DNA from 3 places in the Moellerella wisconsensis genome. Region 2 is predicted to be linked to each of the others. Evidence: predicted binding sites of a transcription regulator. Region 2 holds the regulator's gene; each other region holds the start of a gene.
The links. The regulator LexA, encoded in region 2, represses DNA repair genes until DNA is damaged. The targets are predictions, from matches to a motif close to TNCTGTATGTACATACAGNA.
Positions count from the first base shown of each region.

Region 1: a site for LexA is predicted at 1,572-1,591, ahead of dinB (DNA polymerase IV). Genes of this name have one in related genera too.
Region 3: a site for LexA is predicted at 1,771-1,790, ahead of MNY66_RS06765 (metal-dependent hydrolase). Genes of this name have one in related genera too.

Region 1 covers NZ_CP093242.1:782,312-785,605, forward strand. Annotated here, with positions in the region: gene MNY66_RS03315 (glycerophosphodiester phosphodiesterase family protein) at 1-521, opposite strand, end outside; gene MNY66_RS03320 (DUF4282 domain-containing protein) at 930-1,205, opposite strand; gene dinB (DNA polymerase IV) at 1,626-2,681, shown strand; gene pepD (beta-Ala-His dipeptidase) at 2,797-3,294, opposite strand, start outside.
Region 2 covers NZ_CP093242.1:3,222,245-3,225,538, forward strand. Annotated here, with positions in the region: gene zur (zinc uptake transcriptional repressor Zur) at 705-1,232, shown strand; gene lexA (transcriptional repressor LexA) at 1,401-2,018, opposite strand; gene MNY66_RS14045 (diacylglycerol kinase) at 2,167-2,544, opposite strand; gene plsB (glycerol-3-phosphate 1-O-acyltransferase PlsB) at 2,676-3,294, shown strand, end outside.
Region 3 covers NZ_CP093242.1:1,506,861-1,510,154, reverse strand. Annotated here, with positions in the region: gene MNY66_RS06775 (YniB family protein) at 33-572, opposite strand; gene hxpB (hexitol phosphatase HxpB) at 887-1,552, shown strand; gene MNY66_RS06765 (metal-dependent hydrolase) at 1,806-2,360, shown strand; gene MNY66_RS06760 (L-cystine transporter) at 2,570-3,294, shown strand, end outside.

The DNA of each region.
Region 1 (3,294 bases), 1.1 Mb from region 2:
TAAAAGCGAGTACGAGAAAAAGCATTGGTTTTGTTGAGAACATTAAGTAATTGTTTGGCTTGCAATGTTGCATTTGTATCAGGTGATTTTAAATCAATATAGAATTGAGTCGCAGGGTAGCGTCGTAATGTTTCTTGTAATTCAGGAATTGCCGTAATAGGCAGCATATATTTGGTTTTATTTTTATCGTTAAATTTAGTCGCCGCATTGGCCTTTTTTAATTCGTTAGCCGTATACTTGGAAACCTTACCACTCATATCCGTTAATGCATTAAGATCACTGGGGCGATATAGAACAAATTTAGCATCTTTGGTCGGCTGAATACTGATCCAAATAGCATCGGCATGATTTTTTAGTGCGGTATCAATTGCTAGATAGGTGTTTTCTGGGGCATCGGCTGTTCCAGCGCGGTGAGCTACAATTTCTGGGGATTGTGATGCGCCTATGGCACTAAAGCCGATTAAAAGAAATAAGCACACAGTAAATCCTTTTCGTATCGTGGTTTTGATTATTTTACTCATTAATAATTTCCTTTGATGTATTATCTATGTGTATCTTATATTTCAAATAGTTAAAAATAATGCTCGGATTTTATAACTCATTTAATTTTTTAGTGCTCAACTTTTAGCGATTATGTTGCCATAATTAGAATTATTTAGGAGTAACTTTTAAAATTAATACTATTAGGTTAAGAATATTCATAGGATGAAACTGTCTAGGTTATTATTTTTATAATTTAGTTAATATCAATGATATAATTGTTATTAACTAAATTAGATTAAATAATTATTAAAGTTTAATTAATTTTTTATGTTTGAGGTTATGATGTGGGTACTCGAAAATTGGATTGAGAGATAAGTAATTTAGTATGATAAATAAAAACAACGGACGTTTTAGTGAATAAAACATCCGTTGGAATAAAATAATAATTAGATTTTATTTTTTAGATTTTCATTAATTTCTTTTAATTTTGAATATATATTAAATACGACAATGATCATCTCACAAAAAATACGGGTAAATAATGCGCCTAGAACGATAGAGATAAGACCAACAATAAAGGTCTGAAATGTCATTGGGCTATAAGGACCACCACTCATGGTAAATAATCCAGTAATTAGTACGCTGAGTAAACCAATCCAATAAAGAATATTTATTATTTTAGGCGTTACCATATTTTCGAAGGTGAATAGATTCTTTAACATATTTATTCCTTTATCATTGTTTTCTCTGATTTTTATTTAGCATCGTTTTTATAGTATTAATATAACCTATAGCCATCATAATGTAGCACATAAAGTCAAATTATTCCTATTCCATATTGAAAGTAATTTAAATTAAGTTCTCTTGATTGACTGTATTATTCTATTTTTTACTAATGAGTCAGTTATAAAAATAATCTATATAATTCAGTATCCGTTAATTATTTTGATATTTTATTTTTATTATTATATTTATCTATTTTTATCATCTAATAATTGTAATTAAAGAATTTACCTCTAATGTAGGAGTTTTATTATTTAATAGAAAGAACCTTTTTTATGCAATTGAAATTGCACATATAGTAAATTAACTGTATATTTAACCAGTTGATTTATTGTTGATGATTGGTTTCTGAGGTTGATGTGCGTAAAATTATTCATGTTGATATGGATTGCTTTTATGCGGCTATTGAAATGCGTGATGATCCCTCATTGCGTGATTTACCGATCGCAGTCGGGGGAAGTGCAGATAGACGTGGGGTGATCAGTACCGCCAATTATTTAGCTCGTCGTTTTGGCGTTCGCAGTGCTATGTCAACTGCAATGGCATTACGTTTGTGCCCTGAGTTAAAAGTTATTGCTGGACGTATGGCGGTCTACAAGCAAGCCTCACTACAAATTCGACAAATTTTTTCTCGCTATACCGATCTTATTGAACCTCTTTCTCTTGATGAAGCTTATCTAGATGTAACTGATAGCCTTCATTGCCAAGGTTCTGCCACATTAATTGCGCAGGCTATTCGTCAGCAAATATTTACTGAATTGAATCTAACTGCGTCTGCGGGCATAGCTCCGGTGAAGTTTTTAGCCAAAATAGCTTCTGATATGAATAAACCCAATGGCCAGTTTGTGATTTCACCAGAACAAATTGATTCATTTGTTGCTGATTTACCACTGAGAAAAATTCCTGGCGTGGGAAAGGTAACTGCGCAGAGGTTAGCGGATATGGGATTAGAAACTTGCCTTGATGTCCAGCGTTCAGATAGGCTGATGCTGAGTAAAAAACTTGGCAAATTTGGTCAGGTATTATGGCAACGTAGCCATGGAATAGATGAACGAGCTATCGAGCCAGATCGTTTACGTAAATCAGTAGGGGTGGAGCGAACTTTGGCGCAGGATATTTTTGATTGGCAAGAGTGCGTTAGCTTGCTTGATGTTTTATTTCAAGAACTTCATACCCGTTTAGCCAAAGTAAAAACGGATTTAAGAATTGCGCGTCAGGGAGTGAAAATGAAATTTTCTGACTTTCAACAGACTACGCAAGAGCATGTTTATCCACTATTGGATAAGACAGATTTATTGAATATTGCACAGCAAATATGGAACCGTCGTAGAGAAGGGCGGGGGGTTCGCTTACTAGGATTACATGTTACATTACAAAGCCCGCAAATTGAGCGCCAGTTATTGCTAGAATTATGATGAATTTTTATAGCTGATACTAAAAAAGCACACATATTTCGGTGTGCTTTTGATAATTCAGTGTGTTTACTGTATTTGATAGTTAATATTCGGACTGAAATACAGCGCAAATAATTTAATTTTTGACGGGGATAGCTTTTAAAATCGCTGTCAATAAGGTCCAGTATTGACCCACACTTTCAATATGAACACGCTCATCCGGTGAGTGTGCTCCACGGATGGTCGGTCCGATAGAAACCATATCCATTTCTGGGTAAGGTTTTTTAAATAAACCGCACTCTAGACCCGCATGGATAACCATGATGTTCGGTACTTTGCCAAATAAATCTTTATAAGTATCGCGTACAATGTGCATAACTGGTGAATCAGCATCTGGTTGCCAACCGGGATAGCTACCTTCCGCTTTAAATTCAGCACCAGCTAATTTAGTCAATGAAGTCAGCATGTTAACAACATAATTCTTGCCGCTATCAATTAATGAACGGATCAAGAAAATTACGCTCGCATTGTCTTCAGTCATTTCAACAACGCCTTCGTTTAATGAGGTTTCCACCACGCCTTTTGCCACATCACTCATACGGATAACACCATTAGGTGCCGCATTTAAGAAGAA
Region 2 (3,294 bases):
ACTGATAGTCAATAATGTACAAATATACTTAAGGTAAAAATACAGGTTTAAAACCTAAATATTGCCGAACGGCAGTGGTTTATTGGCTTAATTTAGCTCAGGCAATATCAATGCTATTCATTGATTAAATTTAATGTGATTTTTTTATTTTGTTTAATATAACAGCAATCAAAATCATGAACTGAATAAATGAGATTATTTAGATTAAAAATTCGATAATTCAATATTTATCTTTATTTATATATAACTCATATCATATTAAACAAACTTAAAAAGTAAGTTATAAAAATCAGCTAAGAAAAGTCTTATTCGAATAATTTTTTTTATTCATTAATATATATAAGTTATAAAAATTTAAAAAGTACGTATAATTACTCCCCCGTCGTGCTATCATTAAACAATAAATTAATACTTAACGTAATTTAAATTAATGAGTTATTAATAAAATACCTTTAATGTTATTTTGTCGATAGTTTGAATTTAAATTACTGTTAATAATGTTAAATATAATTCAAATACAACTTTATTGTTATCTTGTGGTATCTCTATTAATAATTTTTGTTTTCTTTTTGTTATATGTTATTTGTTTTTATTCTCATTTTCATTACCTACAACTCCCCCTCTTTAGCTATCTGTCAGCTATCTGTTTTGGCTGAGATCTGTGATAGCATATCGGCAGACTTCTGTTTCCGGATACCCACGTAATGAAAGATATCGTCGGCAATAAATTACTCGTCATGGCAGAGACTATTTGCCAATCAAGAGGCGTCAGACTAACGCCACAACGTGCAACTGTATTGCGCCTCATTGCAGAACAACCGGGCGCGATTAGTGCTTATGATCTTCTGGATTTATTGCGTGAAATAGAGCCGCAGGCTAAGCCACCGACGGTTTATAGAGGGCTGGAGTTTCTACTAGAACAAGGATTTATCCATAAAATAGAATCAACAAATAGTTTTGTTATTTGTCACCATCTGGATAATCCTAGCCATATTTCCGTCATGTTAATTTGTGATGGTTGTGGCAGTGTCACCGAGAGTGATTGTTCAGTCATTGAAGCGGCGATTGTTAACCTTGCAGAAAACGCTAATTTTCATATCCGCCATACGGTGGTTGAAAATCATGGTTTATGTCATCAGTGCTACGAAAAAGAAAATTGTGCTCATCCGGAACATTGTGGGCATGATCATAGCCATCAACAACGTCAGACCAATATAAAGAAGAAAATCTAAGATAGTTGGCAGATGGTTTATTTTCACTGAGGAAAATAGCGCATCTGCCTCGGAACATAATTTATGTGATAACCTTAACTATGCCTCAATAACTATACATCAATAACTATACATCAATAACTACAATGCATTTATCGCGGTTAATTAGGTTATTTTTGCTATCAAAAACTAATACCAATCTGCGTTACGAATAACACCGACAGCTAATCCTTCGATAGTAAAGCTCTGCTCACGCAGATCGACAACAATAGGCTCAAAATCAGGATTTTCAGCTATTAGTTCAACTTTATTACCGACTTGTTTAAAACGTTTTACAGTGACTTCATCTTCAATACGCGCAACAATAACCTGCCCGTTATGAACATCCTGAGTTTTATGCACAGCTAGCAGATCGCCATCCATAATCCCTATATCTTTCATCGACATACCACTAACCCGCAGTAAAAAATCCGCGTGTGGCTTAAACAATACTGGATCGACCTGATAATGGCTCTCAATATGTTGCTCTGCCAATAATGGTTCGCCCGCAGCCACGCGGCCAATCAGCGGTAGTCCTGGCGTTTCTGTTGGTTCTTCTAGCAGCAAACGAATACCACGGGAGGCGCCAGAAACGATTTCTATCACCCCTTTTCGTGCTAATGCCTTAAGGTGTTCTTCTGCCGCATTCGGCGATCGGAATCCTAAACTTGTCGCTATTTCAGCACGCGTTGGTGGCATACCCGTTTGCGAAATGTGATCACGCACCAGCTGGTAAACCTGCTGTTGCCTTGCAGTTAATGCTTTCATCTCGCCCCCTGTTTGTTTATACAGTCTGACTGTGAGTATATACAGGTAAATGGCGATTGGAAACCGTTAAATACGTGAAATCTCTGGATTCCTATGCATTATTGATATAATAAATGAACAATAAGCGTCAGTAATAATTATTATTGATTTAATAACTCATGCCATAACGCTGCCACAGAATCATTGCCCAAATAAATAATGCCAAGCCAATCGACACAAATACGGCGGCTGAACCAATATCTTTGGCTCTCCCGGATAATTGATGGTATTCACTGCCAACACGGTCAACAACGGCTTCTATAGCACTATTAATCAACTCAATAATTGCCACCAAAACTACGGCGCTAATCAATAAAATTCTTTCGAGATAATTTATATCGAGGTAAAAAGCTAAAATAATGGCTAAAATTGCCGCAACTGATTCTTGGCGAAAAGCCGCCTCATTAATCCAAGCCGCTTTCAACCCTTTCATCGAGTATCCTGCTGCTTTTATAACCCTTGTTAACCCTTTTGTTTGGTTTGCCATCAATAAATGCTCTCTTTAATAAAGGAAAATAAAATCTATTAAGTGATAAAAAGTTGTCTCGGTTCAACAGATCTACGGGTTGATTTCTGGTATGCTTGCGCAGTATTGCTAACAAGAGGCTATAACAATTTATGTCACTTTGGCGTAAACTATATTATAACATGTTGAATTTACCATTAAAGTTTTTGGTAAAAAGTAAACTTATTCCGACTGATCCCATTACAGAATTAGGACTCAATACCACGAGCCCGACGCTGTATGTGTTGCCGTATCATTCAAAAGCTGACTTATTGACGTTAAGACAACAATGTCTGGCTATTGGATTACCGGATCCGTTAAATTCTGTCGATATTAATGGCACTAAATTACCGGCTTATGTCTTTATTGATGATGGCCCGCGGGTGTTCCGCTATTATTCCCCAGATCCTCGCAAAGACTCGGTCAAAACCTTTCATGCGTATCTTGATTTGCATCGTAATAATCCAAATCTGGATATTCAAATGCTGCCGGCTTCGGTAATGTTTGGTCGCTCGCCAGGTCGAGAAGGACATAACTCAGCCCCGCAATTACGCTTACTTAATGGAGTGCAGAAATTTTTTGCCGCTCTGTGGCTAGGTCGAGATAGCTTTGTACGCTTCTCCCCGCCAGTATCAATGCGCGTTATGGCTGAAGAACACGGCACCGATTCGATTATTGCCAATAAATTGGCACGCGTCGCCCGTATTCACTATTCTCGTCAACGGTTAGCTG
Region 3 (3,294 bases), 1.7 Mb from region 2:
AATTAGGTTCAATAAAAAACCATTAAATAAAATCACCAATTTAGTAATTTAAAGCCAAAATACAGAATTAACCCGAAGATAATTGGCCAGAAATACAGTACAAAGATCTCGCTAAAAATACTGTGGCGAGGAATGGTCACTTTCTGTTCTAATTCAGTCTGTGAAATATCATTACCTTTAGCTTTCTCAACAATAACGTGATCTTCTAAACTCTCGCGAATAAATTTAATTTGTCGAAACATACGCAAACCAGAGGCGCTGAGTGCCAAACCAACAAAAATCAGCAAGAAAATAATAATAAAACTAATATTTGCTGAAGAAAATCCCATTTCAGTCGAAGGTACCGGTGAGTTTTCCCAGAAAAAATTCAAAAAAGGTGAACTTTGACGAGCCATCTCTGCCATAACTTTAATAAAATCATTTAATACCGCATTAATGCCCTCCCCCTGAATTCCTTTTATACCCGCCAAGCTAATAAGAGATATCAAAGTAGAGATCAGTGAAAATATAAAGATTATCCAGCCGACAATACGCTTACCTATTGCGATAGAACTCATGGTCTTAAAATTCATGTTTATTCCCCTGTATTTTTCGGCATCATGATAACCGAATTTAATTATATCCTCTACGCTGATATTTACTGTGTCTTGCCATGGCTGACTTTATCTATAATCGACCGAGTTATCTCTGAATAATTCTATGCTAGCTTTCTTTAAATTATTTATTATTAGACGCTTATTTATGCATCAATTTAGTCAAAAATCTAACCACAAACTATTTTTAATAATCGAGTACTTAGAATAGACAATAAATGATAATAAAAGATTTCTGAGCGCTGAATTGCTACACTATCAATTATAAATAACTGTTTCACTGGAGCCCTTTGATGTCTCATAAATTATCAATCCAAGCTGCAATTTTTGATATGGATGGTTTACTGATCGATTCAGAACCTTTTTGGTCACAAGCCACAAAAGAAATTTTAGCCGAAATCGGCGTGGATTTTTTAATGGCCGATCAAATGCCTGACACTCTTGGATTACGCATTGATCATGTCGTTGAGCTTTGGTATCAAACCGCGCCTTGGCAAGGATATAGCCAAGAAGAAGTGGCACAGAAAATTATCGACCGAGTCATTAGCCTAGTAGAAGAAACTCGACCACTGCTACCCGGCGTTAACCAAGCCTTAGAACTTTGCCAGTCACTTAATCTGAAAATAGCCTTAGCCTCTGCCTCACCTCTCTATATGCTAGAAAAAGTCTTAGAGCTATTTAATATTCGTGATTATTTTTCAGCGGTTATTTCAGCCGCGGAACTTCCTCACAGTAAACCTAATCCTGAAGTCTATTTACAAGCGGCACAAGCCCTTGGCGTTAATCCGATTAATTGTGTCTCATTAGAAGATTCATTTAATGGAATGATTGCGGCTAAAGCGGCAAGAATGCGTTCGATTGTTGTTCCAGACCAACATCATTTCAATGATCCCCGCTGGGCACTAGCTGATGTAAAACTGGCATCTTTACATGAACTTACAGCAAAAGACTTGCGATAACCCACTGAGCACTTGCTAACAGATTCCTCTCGTTTATTTCGGGAGGAATATCAATTAATTACCTCTATTCTGTGTATTTCTATTTTTTATATTATTAATATCAAATAATATAAAATTCACCTTCAGCATAAAATATTTCGCTTATTCCTTAATAACTAAACACTTTTCTACTATTCTCCCCCTATCTAAATACTATAAAAAACTTTATACTGGCCTTTAACTGTATAGATTCACAGATGGTATTTTATCCACCATGACAGCTGAAGGACATCTTCTTTTCTCTGTTGCCTCATTAGTTTTGGCACACAAATTAGAAATTACCCCAGAGTTTACTCAGGGCGACTGGCTACACATGCTGCCAGGCGTATTGCTGGGCGCTTTATTACCAGATATTGATCATCCTTCATCAATTATCGGCCGCTTATTTCGCGTTATCTCAGTGCCTATATTTAAATTATGTGGGCATCGAGGGTTTACCCATAGTTTTATCGCATGGGGATTATTAATACTTTTTTGCTATACCGGTATTCCTGCCGAATGGGTATTACCGAACGATTTACTGCAAGCTTTTTTATTAGGTTATTTCAGTCATTTAATCGCCGATATGTTAACCCCTGCTGGAGTTCCGTTATTATGGCCCCTACCTCGGCGTTTCCGTTTACCTATCTTGCGCGGTAAAACTAACAAAAAAGCAGAACGCTTTATTGCCGTTCTTTTGACAGTTTGTGCCTGTTTTATCCCTACGCATATCTCACTACCGTTACAACAGCAAATATCACATATTGTTAATTTGATTAGTAATCAATGAGATAAATAAATCCCAGACCATTTTCTTTTATGACTTAATTGTCCTATTATTAATAATACTATCTAATTCGATTTAATTATAAGTAATGCATTTACTCAACTGGTAACATATAACCAATAGTTAGTTTTATCGCTTTTCTTATAATAGATAATGTCGATAACACTAATAGATGATAAATATAAATCTCAGTCTGGATCTGGAGTGTAGGGATGAATCTACCGTTAATTCTCAATGTGCTAGTTTTTGTAGCATTGATGTTCCTGTTAGCAAAACTAGGGGCTAAGGGTTGGAGCTTATCGAAAAAAGTTCTTACTGGCTTAGTTTTTGGTGTAGCTTATGGCGTCGCTTTACATTTAGTTTATGGCACTAATCATCAAACGGTAAAAGAATCTATTCAATGGTTTAATATCGTCGGTAATGGTTATGTTCAACTGTTACAAATGATTATCATGCCATTAGTCTTTGCCTCAATTTTGAGTGCTGTTGCCCGACTGCACAAAGCTTCATCATTAGGTAAAATCAGTTTTCTGACTATTGGTACCTTACTATTTACCACCGCAATAGCTGCGTTAATTGGTATTTTAGTCACTAATATGTTCGGTTTAACTGCGGATGGACTGGTGCAAGGTCAGCAAGAAAGCGCACGTTTAGATGCTATTCAAGCTAACTATGTGAGTAAAGTATCTGATTTATCTTTACCACAACTCATTTTATCGTTTGTACCTAAAAATCCATTTGCCGATTTAACTGGCGCTAATCCAACGTCTATCATCAGCGTCGTTATCTTCGCCGCATTCTTAGGCGTTGCTGCATTACAATTACTGAAAGATGATAAAACACGCGGTGAAAAAGCCTTAGCAGCGATTGATGTGGTTCAAGCTTGGGTCATGAAACTGGTTCGTTTAGTTATGCGTTTAACCCCTTACGGTGTTAT